Regions from separate parts of the Paenibacillus favisporus genome, predicted to be linked through region 1. Evidence: a T-box and tRNA genes for the amino acid it is inferred to sense, from the RefSeq annotation. Region 1 holds a T-box; the other regions hold tRNA genes.
The links. A T-box is a leader RNA that pairs with one kind of tRNA and senses whether it is charged. The one in region 1 lies ahead of argS (arginine--tRNA ligase), so its partner is inferred to be a tRNA-Arg.

Region 1 (3,481 bases):
AGTTCGCTGGCCGCAACTTTGTCCGGCTTGAGCAAACGAAACGAGCAGAAGGTTGCGCTTGACCGCACCCAGTTCGATATTCCCGGCTTTTGGGTGACGATCATGATTGCGCTTCTCGTCATTATCATCGCGTTTGCCCCGCTGACCGACGTGGGGATCATTGGTGCGATCGCCATTGCCATTTTCGGCTTTTTGTTCGTAACGGTCGCTTCCCGGATTGTTGGCCTGGTAGGCAGCTCCTCCTCACCCGTGTCCGGCATGACGATTGCGACGCTGCTCATCGTAACGTTTATTTTTAAAATGACCGGGTTATCAGGTATGGGCGGAATGATCGCCGCACTGACGGTTGGAGCGATCGTCTGCGTCGCGTTGGCTGTGGCCGGGGACATTTCCCAGGATTTGAAAACAGGTTACCTGGTGGGCGGGACGCCTTGGAAGCAGCAGGTGGCCATGATGATCGGGGTACTCGTATCCGGTCTGGTGATCGGCTTCATTCTGTCCGTACTGAACGAAAGCTACGGACTCGGATCCGAGCAGCTCCCAGCGCCGAAGGCCGTATTGATGCGGCTGATCGTGGAGGGGATCATGTCGAACAATTTACCGTGGGAGCTGATTTTTATCGGTGCGGCTTCGGCGGTTGTATTCGAGTTCCTGGGTCTCAACTCGCTGACCGTAGCGGTCGGCATCTATCTGCCGATTCATGTCAGCACCCCAATCATGGTCGGCGGTATCGTTCGCTGGTTTGTGGAATGGCGATCGCGGAAAGATGCCGGATTGCTCAAAGCCCGGGTGGAAACGGGGACGCTGCTGGCTTCGGGCCTGATCGCCGGCGAATCGCTGATCGGGGTGATCATTGCGATCCTGATCTGGCTAGGCGTTCCGATCCCGGGAGACGTCCTGGTCTCTAGCAATGTGCTTCCACTGGTCGTTTTCCTTCTTGTCGTCGTGATGCTGGCCTGGATCTCTCTCCGGCAAAAGAAAGAGTCCGTCGTGTCGAAGCGGGAGGTGTAGCAACATGCTGGGCTACCGGAAAAAGCGGAAGGACACCGCGGGAATACCGATCAACTTGCTGGACTTGGTTCCGGTGCTGCATTCGAAGGTGAAGTGGAAGAAGACCGAAGGGATCGTGACGTTGTCCGTGCCGCGGGAGGGATGGCTGGCCTGCCAGTCGGTCAAATGGCTGAAACAGCCGGCGGTCGTCCAAATCCGGCTGGATGCGCTGGGCAGTGAAGTGGCCGCCTGCTGCGACGGTTCCCACTCGGTGGCGGATATCGCAGGCAAGCTCCATGCCCGGTTCGGCGAGCAGGCGGAGCCGCTGCTGCCAAGGCTGGTCAAGTTTATCGAGCTGCTGGAAATGAACGATTTGGCCGTATGCCGTCCCGGTGATTCCTGCCAACGGGCACAGGATGCATAAGAGGTAACATGAACAGGCAATCCTGCGGCAGGAAATTGGGGTGTTGCATTCTTTGCTGTCCCCCGTGTATACTATTGGAAAATTGAACGTCATGGAACGGGAGAGTAGTGAAGCGTCAGGGCATCAAGCGAGCCGGGGATGGTGGAAGCCGGTATGCCGCGATTCATGAAGCGCACCCGGGAGACGGCCTTTTGAAACTAAAACCGCTAGATGGGTGCGGAGTAGAGAGGTCCGGTTAGCCGCCGTTACAGGCTTCAAGGGAAACGGATACCGTGCTTGCGCATGGACCGTTTACTTAGAGTGGTACCGCGGGAATTCAGCTCTCGTCTCTATATTAGAGACGGGGGCTTTTTTGACTTTTGATAGTCGTTACGATACGGAAAGGATGATTGTTATGTTACAGGAATGGATCGCGTCGGCGCTCGAGCCGCACGTGCCGTGGACGAAGCAGCAAATCGAGGATCTGCTGGAAATCCCGCCGCAGCCGCAGATGGGGGATGTCGCTTTCCCATGCTTTACGCTGGCCAAAACGTTTAAAAAATCGCCTGCGGACATCGCCAAAGAGCTGGCTGCCCACTTTGACGGGCGAAACGGAATACAGGCGGAGGCCGCCGGCCCTTATGTCAACTTCAGGCTGGACCGGAAGCGTTATGAACAGCAAATCATGGACGAGTTAACGGCGTCGGATCATAGACCGAACCTGGGAAAAGGAGGAAAAGTGCTCATCGATATGTCCTCGCCGAACATCGCGAAGCCGATGGGCATCGGGCATCTGCGCTCCACCATGATCGGCGCCGCCCTGTACAACATGTACAAATTGGCGGGGTACGACGTGGCCAGCATCAACCATCTGGGAGACTGGGGCACGCAGTTCGGCAAGCAAATCGCCGCATACAAACGCTGGGGGAACGATGAAGCCATTGCGGCCAATCCGATCAAGGAATCGCTGAAGCTCTACGTTCAGTTTCATGAGGAAGCACCCCATGATGAGACGCTGGAGCCGGAGGCCAGGGACTGGTTCCGGAAGCTGGAATCCGGGGATGAGGAAGCTTACCGGCTCTGGAAATATTTCGTGGACGTCAGCTTGGAGGAGTTTCAGCGGATGTACGATCGCCTTGGCGTCAGCTTCGACTATACGCTCGGAGAAAGCTTTTACAACGACAAGATGGGTGCCGTCGTGGATCAGCTGCGCGACCAGCATCTGCTTGAAGAGAGCGAGGGCGCGCTGGTCGTACGCCTGGATGAGGAGGGGATGCCGCCTTGCCTGATCATCAAAACGGACGGAACGACCATCTACCCGACGCGTGACCTGGCAACCGCCCTTTACCGGCACGATGTCTTGGAAGGTGACAAGCTGCTGTATGTCGTGGGCGGCGAGCAGAGGCTGCACTTTCAGCAGGTATTTGCCGTGCTGCGCCGTATGGGGGCAGACTGGGTGGATCAATGCGAGCATGTGCCGTTCGGCCTGATGCGCTTTGAAGGAAAGAAAATGTCCACCCGCCGCGGCAAGATCGTCTATCTTGAGGAAGTGCTGGATGAGGCGGTTGCCCGGGCATTGCAAATCATCGAAGAGAAAAACAGCAGCCTCGAACATAAGGAGGAGGTCGCGGAGGCGGTCGGCATCGGGGCGATTATTTTCGGGGACTTGAAAAACAACCGCCAGAACGAAGTGGATTTTTCCCTGGAGGAAGCGCTGAATTTCGACGGGGAGACAGGGCCGTATCTTCAGTACACGTATGCGCGTACCCAAAGCGTGCTGTCCAAAGGACGCACGGCCGGGGAACCGGAGAGTGGAACGGCCGGGCCTGCCCAAGCGGTTGACGGCCAGCTCGGAGATTCCGGATGGGAGCTGCTGAAGCTGCTGACCCGCTTCCCGGATCAGCTGAAGCGCGGAATCCAGAACAACGAGCCGTCGGTGATGGCGCGGTATGCGCTGGATGTGGCTCAAGCGTTCAACCATTTTTACAACAAGGAACGGATTGTCACCGAGGACAGCAGCCTGAGGGAAGCGAGACTGAAGCTGACGGAGCTGACGGGCGCTTCATTAGCGAGAACGATGCATCTGCT
Region 2 (3,481 bases), on a different contig from region 1:
GTGTACAAGGCCGACCGAAGCCAGCTCCATTACCGGCTGCTGTCCTGGGGGCTGAGCCCGAAGCAGGCGGTCGTGTTCATCTATTTGCTCAGTGCCTGCCTGTCATTGTCCTCGATCATCCTGATGTTGATCAGTTAGCGGGGAACTTCCGGCTAGGCGTGGTTAACAAGGAAGAAAGCAGGAATCGTTCTATGGGAGCTATTGAAACGAAATGACAAAGGGGCTGCCCACCGTCGTGCATGACACGACAGCATGGGACAGCCCCTTTAATTATGAATAACCGGCATACGCCTATTTAGATCGAATTAGGCTTGAGAAGCGGATTGAAGGGCACGAATGGACAAATCCAGCTCCACCATGCCGCCCGGAAGGTCGCGCGATCCGGCAATCACCCAATTTACGGCCAGTGCTTTTTGCAATGCAGCCAGTTGTTCCAAGGTGAGCCGCAGCCCGTGAATCACGCCCTCGCCAACCTCAAAGTCCTTTTCCTCATCCAGTCCAAAACGCTGCACCAGCCAGTTTTTCAGCCCGTTCCGCGTGTTAAACGTCATGCGGTAGCCTTCCGTTGCCGCCTGGGCCAGCGGCTCCCCGTGTTCCTCCGAGTAGCCGAACAGGTTGGCATAACGCTCGCCCTCAAGCCCAGCCTGGATAAACGGCTCAGCGTCCTTGTTATGGACAGCCTCAGCGATGGCGGCCGCGGACAGTCCGGCCCGCTTCGCCTGCTCGATCAGCAGTGCGGTCCACTGTGATACTTTAATATCCTGATTCATCCGGTCTCTCTCCCTTCTCGCTCCAGTTGCTTATATCTAAAGAAAAAGCCCTCGAGTGAGGGCTTTCCTTGTACGTCCCAGGAGGGATTCGAACCCCCGACCGACGGCTTAGAAGGCCGTTGCTCTATCCAGCTGAGCTACTGGGACTTGCTATGTAATAAAAAAAGCGAATGCGTTATTTATTATACCGCATTTAGCCAATTTTTCAAGAGGAAAATGAGAAAGCCGATTGGCGGGAAATACTATGGGTAATATCATAACAAAATACGTTGTAAAGGAGCACTTCCCATGCGACAGTTGTTATCTTCACTTTCCTACTTCAGCATATTTTTCGCCCCGTTTATCCTGCCGGTGATCGTATGGATCGCCGTCCGGGACGAATACGTCGCCAGGCATGCCAAGCGAGCGCTGCTCTCGCATCTGCTGCCATTCATTGCGGCCGTACCGCTGCTGTTTTTTACTTTGGCAGCCCACCATGCCGGCTCGATCCTGGGATATATCCTGCTGTTCTGCGTTATTTACTTCGGCACGTTTGTGTACAACATCGTTAAAGGCATTCAGGTGCTTCGCGAATATGCGTAAAGCGTGAACAGCTAAGAATAGCTGAACAAACCTCCGGGGATATCCCCGGAGGTTTGCATGGTTCAAGGAGGTTACTGGTTGCCAAAACGTCTTGGGTTATGGGGCACAGCCAAATTTCTCGAATTTCTGCTCGTCACTCCACCCGCAAAAGCGTTTTGTCGGGCGTATTTACTTCTCTTGCCTTTTTTGTTCGTGAAGTCCGCCATTTAGCTCACCTCCCCTAAACCATAGTATGGGGCGGGAGTCTGCCGGCTATGTTCCTAAAATTATGGCTGCGTTTACTTTGCGAACCTGCTCCGCAGATCCTCCTCTACGTTCCCAAAAGAGATCAGATCGCGCAGGAACAGGTCCCGCTCCTCGTCGGCCGTCAGAAAGAAGCTGCCTTCGAACGCCTGCATCGTCACATCGGTATACGCCTGATGCATACTGTTGTCGTACCAGTCGAGCTCTGTGTCGGCATCGTTGCGGATCAGCCGGATCAGGCCGTAACAGCCCGGCGACGATTCGGCCACATAAGCCAAAAGCGCGGGATCGTCTACCGCTCCTGGCAGCACGCCGATTTCGGCGCAGCGGACCCCGTCCAGCTCCGTCATCCGCCGCACCTTGGCATCCTTAATATAATACATGCTTTCCTCCTCTCCCTGGTCAGCCGGAATTCAGAAATCAAGTATAACCCAGCATTTTGTTCTCCGTTAGATGCTGGCGCGTTTCTGCCGTACCATATTCGTATATTTTCCGGTACAGCTTGTTCAGGCTCTCCGTGTACTGCGAATTGACGTCATCCTCCGGCGTATCCGGCCATGGAAACGTATAGGCCAGGAAGGAGTCTTCGGCATGCTCCTGCATATCCTCCATCATCTGCTGCACTTCCCTGGCCTGCCCCACCGTGCAGTACATCACCAGCTCATAAGGAGCGGCGCCTTGTTCGGCAAGAACGCTTCTGCCGTGTACCGATACATAAAAATGCTGCTTATCCATGTCTCATTACTCTCCTTTGTAAAGATCATAGAAATGTATAAGTTTTCAGCGGAGCTGAACCATTCCATGATCGCAAGAAAAACATCCGCTAAATGCGGCCTGCCTGCTGTAGAAGTACGTCGACAGACACGTTTTTCTTACACTGCCTTTCCTATAGTTTTCGTTAAAGGACAGACATTTTATGCCCCGATTCGGCATATAACTGTATCACTTTGGCAAACAGAAAGGACAGCGAGTGGACAAACGACAAAGAGAGGATGACCCATCATGTGCGGAATAACCGGTTTTATACAATGGAGCGGCGACTTAACCCAGGATTCGCAGATCCTTGTCAAAATGACGGAAACGATGTCGGATCGCGGACCGGACGCTTCGGGAACATGGATCTCCAATCCATGCGCCTTCGGCCACCGCCGTCTGAGCGTCATTGACCCCGAAAACGGCGCACAGCCCATGATCGTTCATGATGATGATGATGTGTATGCGATTTGTTATAACGGGGAGCTATATAACGCGGCCGAGCTGCGGAGCGAATTGGTCAAAAGAGGACATCACTTCCGGACCCATTGCGATACGGAAGTTCTTTTGGTTTCATACATCGAGTGGGGGCCGGCCTGCGTGGACCGGTTCAACGGCATTTTTGCCTTTGCCATCTGGGACAGCGTCCGGGAGCAGGTGTTTATGGCGCGGGACCGCCTGGGCGTTAAGCCCCTGTTCTACGCCTACATCGACGGCACTTTAATATTCGGCTCCGAACCCAAAGCGCTGCTGCAGCACCCCAAGATGGAGCCTGTGGTCGGCCCGGAAGGGCTCGCCGAAGTGTTCATTATCGGCCCGGCGCGGACGCCGGGACAGGGCGTCTATAAAGACATGAAGGAGCTGCGGGCAGGCCACGCGATGATCTTCAGCCGCGACGGGCTGCGCAGTTACGCCTACTGGCGTCTGGACAGCCACATCCACGAAGACAGCGTGGAGGAAACGGCGGCGAAGCTGCGCGAGCTGCTGCAGGATACGCTGGAACGGCAGCTGGTTTCGGACGTTCCGGTCTGCACGCTGCTGTCCGGAGGGCTGGATTCCAGCGCCCTGACGGCCCTTGCCGTTCAGTATTATAACCGGACCAACCAAGGGCAGGTCCACACCTACTCCGTCGA
Region 3 (3,481 bases), on a different contig from region 1:
AACGCTTCGCAAAGTGGCTGAGCTTGGGTATGAAGGTGTGGAGTTTGCCGGATACGGTGACATTCCTGCTGAAGAAATGAAAACGCTTCTTCAAGAGCTCGGTCTTCAAGCGATCGGCGCTCATGTGGGCCTGCATCTGCTTCGGGCCGACCTGCAGAAAGAGATCGATTACCTGAAAACGATCGGCGCGACAACCATGATGTGTCCTTACGTTGCACCGGAAGACCGGGAGAACATCGAGCAGTGGAAGGAACTGTTTGCTTTCCTGGAGGAAGTGGGTACCGAGGCGCGCAAACAAGGATTGACCTTCGGATATCACAACCACGATTTTGAATTCGCGGACAAGATTGACGGCGAGTTTGTATTCGACGCCATGTATTCCTCCACTTCGCCTGAAGCCGTTCAAGTGGAAATGGACGTATGCTGGGTACAGTTTGCCGGACAGGATCCGCTCACCTATATCCCAAAATATGCCGGACGCCTGCCGCTCCTTCACCTGAAGGACTTCAGCAGGGATGCCGAAGGCAACATGAAGACGCTTGAGCTTGGTCAAGGGGACGTGAATTTGCCGGGCGTCATTCAGGCCGCTACCGATGCTGGTACGCAGTGGCTGATCGTCGAGCAGGACGTGTGCCAGAATCCTCCGCTGCAAAGCGTGGAGAACAGCATGAACTGGCTGAAACAGAACTACCTGAACCAATTTTAATTTAATGAAGATCAGAGCCGAAGAAAGGGAGATTTGTATCCATGAGTAAAATTAGAGTAGCGGTTTTTGGCTGCGGCGCCATCGCCCAGCGCAGACATATTCCTGAATACGCAGCGAACCCGAATGTGGAACTGGTTGCTTTCGCGGATCCGCTCAAGGAGCGCGCTGAAGAAGTGGCGGCACAGTATGGTGCCAAAGCATACACCGACTACAAGGAACTGCTGAAGAACGAGAAGCTTGACGCCGTCAGCGTATGTACGCCGAACTACCTTCACGCTTCGATGAGCATCGATGCAGCGAATGCCGGGCTGCACGTCCTGGTGGAAAAGCCGATGGCGACCACGAAGGAAGAAGGGGAGCAGATGATCGAAGCGGCCCGCAAAAACGGCGTCTTCCTGATGGTGGGCCACAATCAGCGCCTCATGCCTCCTCACGTGAAGGCAAAAGAAATTCTGGATTCCGGCAAGCTCGGCAGAGTGCTGACGTTCCGCACGTCTTTCGGCCACGGCGGTCCGGAAAGCTGGAGCGTCGACGGACGCGACAGCTGGTTCTTCCGCAAAGATGAAGCGATCATGGGCGCTATGGGCGACCTCGGCGTGCACAAATCCGACTTCATCCGCTATTTGCTGAACGATGAAATCGTGGAAGTCGCCGGCTTTATCGGTACCGTACATAAAGAAGGTACGGACGTAGACGACAATGCGACCTGCATCGTGCGCATGAAGAGCGGAGCTGTGGGCACGCTGATGGCGAGCTGGACGCACTACCGTTCCGGCGACAACGGTACGGTGCTCTGGTGCGAAAACGGCTGCATGAAGATCGGAACCGTTGAAGGCGACGAGGTTATCGTCGAGCTGACCAACGGCACTGTGGAAACGTACAAGGTCGGCGCCATGGCGACGAACGAAAAGCAAGTACCGAGCGGCGTCATCGACGCGTTCGTGGAATCGATCCTGACCAACACGCCGCCGCAAATTTCCGGCGAAGAAGGTCTGCGCTCCCTGAATGTCATCCTGGGCGCGTTTGAATCGCAGGACACAGGCAAAATCGTGAAGCTGTAACAAGCATGGAATAGAGAGGACCTTGGGGTAAAACTTGGGGTCCTCTTTTTTGTGTTCAGGTGAGCGAATGGGTGGCGAAAGAGGAGATTATCGGTGCGTATGCTCCGACGAACCCCTTGAGGGGTTCTCATCCCTATGGACGCAAAAACACGTCCCAGCTCGGGATACCGCCCTAACGGGCGGACTGCGAAGCTGATGCTACCGAAGCGTATGCTCCGACGAACCCCCTAAGGGGTTCTCAATTCCCTCGTGGAACTAAAAAAAGCTCTCCAATAAGGAGAGCTTTCTTACGTCCCAGCTCGGGATACCGCCCTAACGGGCGGACTGCGAAGCGGATGCTATCGAAGCTTATGCTCCGACGAACCGCCTAAGGGGTTCTCATAACCCCTCCTGGAACTAAAAAAGCTCTCCAATAAGGAGAGCTTCTATACGTCCCAGGAGGGATTCGAACCCCCGACCGACGGCTTAGAAGGCCGTTGCTCTATCCAGCTGAGCTACTGGGACATGAAAAAATTCAAGCAAGAAAGATCATAACATATATTTTTGATAATATCAATATGTTTTTCTTTCCTTTCTCATAGTCCCCCTCATCTGTTCTTAGGGCAAGATAAAAAAGTTGTTTCAATCCCCGTTTATATTATTAATGGTTTCTATACGTTTTTCATAGAACGAATGGATTCCCCGTCCATTCACATGTTTTTTTTCAAGTTGAAAGAGGTATGCTATAATCAACAATTATTTGCACAAGCACGGGGAAAGGAGGGAATACATATTAAAGAACATATTTCCCCAGCGAAGGACAACGTCATTCTTTTTCCAAAGACGCTCGACTTCTATCAGATTCAGCTGACCGTCATGCTGGAAAATGAACGGTACGGGGAAGCGATGGAGCTTTTGCGTTTCCTGCTGCAGTGCCAAGGGCAGGATGAGAGGCATTATGAAGAATGGCAGGCGCTTCTGGAATGGCTGGAAGCCGCTTTTCCACAATATATGAATCACGGCGGCGGGCAGGGTGCAGGCTTGGACTCTTATGAGCATGAGGAGGAGCCCGACGAGGAAGAAATGAAACGGCAGAACGTGCGGGCCAAGCTGGCCGAAGACCAGCATTACGCAGACAAGCTGTTGCACACCGCCATGGAAGAGCCTTTATCGGAGCAGACCATGCTCGCTCTCGAGCAGCTGTCCTATCTGGAAGGCTCGGATATCGACGACAAGCTGGTGGGGTGGCTGATGCAGGCTCGCCTTCATCCGCTGCTGCAGTTCAGGGTGCTTCAAACGCTGCGCAAGCGCGGTATGCAGGGCACGGTGCAGTTTAAGCGCGGACAGGAGCAGGTAAGCGTCGATATGGAGACGGTGCCTTTGACGCCTGAGGAGTTTCCGCCGCAGGTGGCAATGGTAACGGAGCGCGTGGCTGCGCAGACCGAAGTGCAGGAGCCGACGCTGTATTATTTTGCTCAAGAGCTGTGGTCGCAGTTTATTATGGCGATCTACGGGACGGAGGATTACCGTTCGATCCTTGACGAGGACGACACGACGATCGACATCTGGGCGGCTGCCCTGCATCAGATCGTCACCGAGAGCCTCACAGGCAGCCGCAACGAAGAGGAGTCCCGGGCGATGTACGGGATCACGGACACGATGCGCTTCCGTTTTGAGCAGGCTTATCGAAGCTTCAGGCAGTTCGTGTCGGCCGGTATGCAAGAGTAGGCGATCG

Region 2: it has a tRNA-Arg gene. The T-box ahead of argS (arginine--tRNA ligase) is inferred to sense a tRNA for this amino acid. The anticodon was not compared.
Region 3: it has a tRNA-Arg gene. The T-box ahead of argS (arginine--tRNA ligase) is inferred to sense a tRNA for this amino acid. The anticodon was not compared.

Annotation. Positions count from the first base shown of each region.
Region 1 covers NZ_JBEPLV010000003.1:172,968-176,448, forward strand. Annotated here, with positions in the region: gene ABID47_RS13960 (OPT family oligopeptide transporter) at 1-1,011, shown strand, start outside; gene ABID47_RS13965 (PqqD family protein) at 1,016-1,414, shown strand; T-box leader at 1,498-1,748, shown strand; gene argS (arginine--tRNA ligase) at 1,809-3,481, shown strand, end outside.
Region 2 covers NZ_JBEPLV010000007.1:86,292-89,772, forward strand. Annotated here, with positions in the region: gene ABID47_RS26695 (MraY family glycosyltransferase) at 1-138, shown strand, start outside; gene ABID47_RS26700 (hypothetical protein) at 306-770, opposite strand; tRNA gene ABID47_RS26705 (tRNA-Arg) at 844-917, opposite strand; gene ABID47_RS26710 (DUF4870 domain-containing protein) at 1,059-1,352, shown strand; gene ABID47_RS26715 (hypothetical protein) at 1,631-1,978, opposite strand; gene ABID47_RS26720 (hypothetical protein) at 2,016-2,330, opposite strand; gene asnB (asparagine synthase (glutamine-hydrolyzing)) at 2,598-3,481, shown strand, end outside.
Region 3 covers NZ_JBEPLV010000007.1:56,814-60,294, reverse strand. Annotated here, with positions in the region: gene ABID47_RS26590 (sugar phosphate isomerase/epimerase family protein) at 1-706, shown strand, start outside; gene ABID47_RS26585 (Gfo/Idh/MocA family protein) at 748-1,767, shown strand; tRNA gene ABID47_RS26580 (tRNA-Arg) at 2,198-2,271, opposite strand; gene ABID47_RS26575 (hypothetical protein) at 2,533-3,474, shown strand.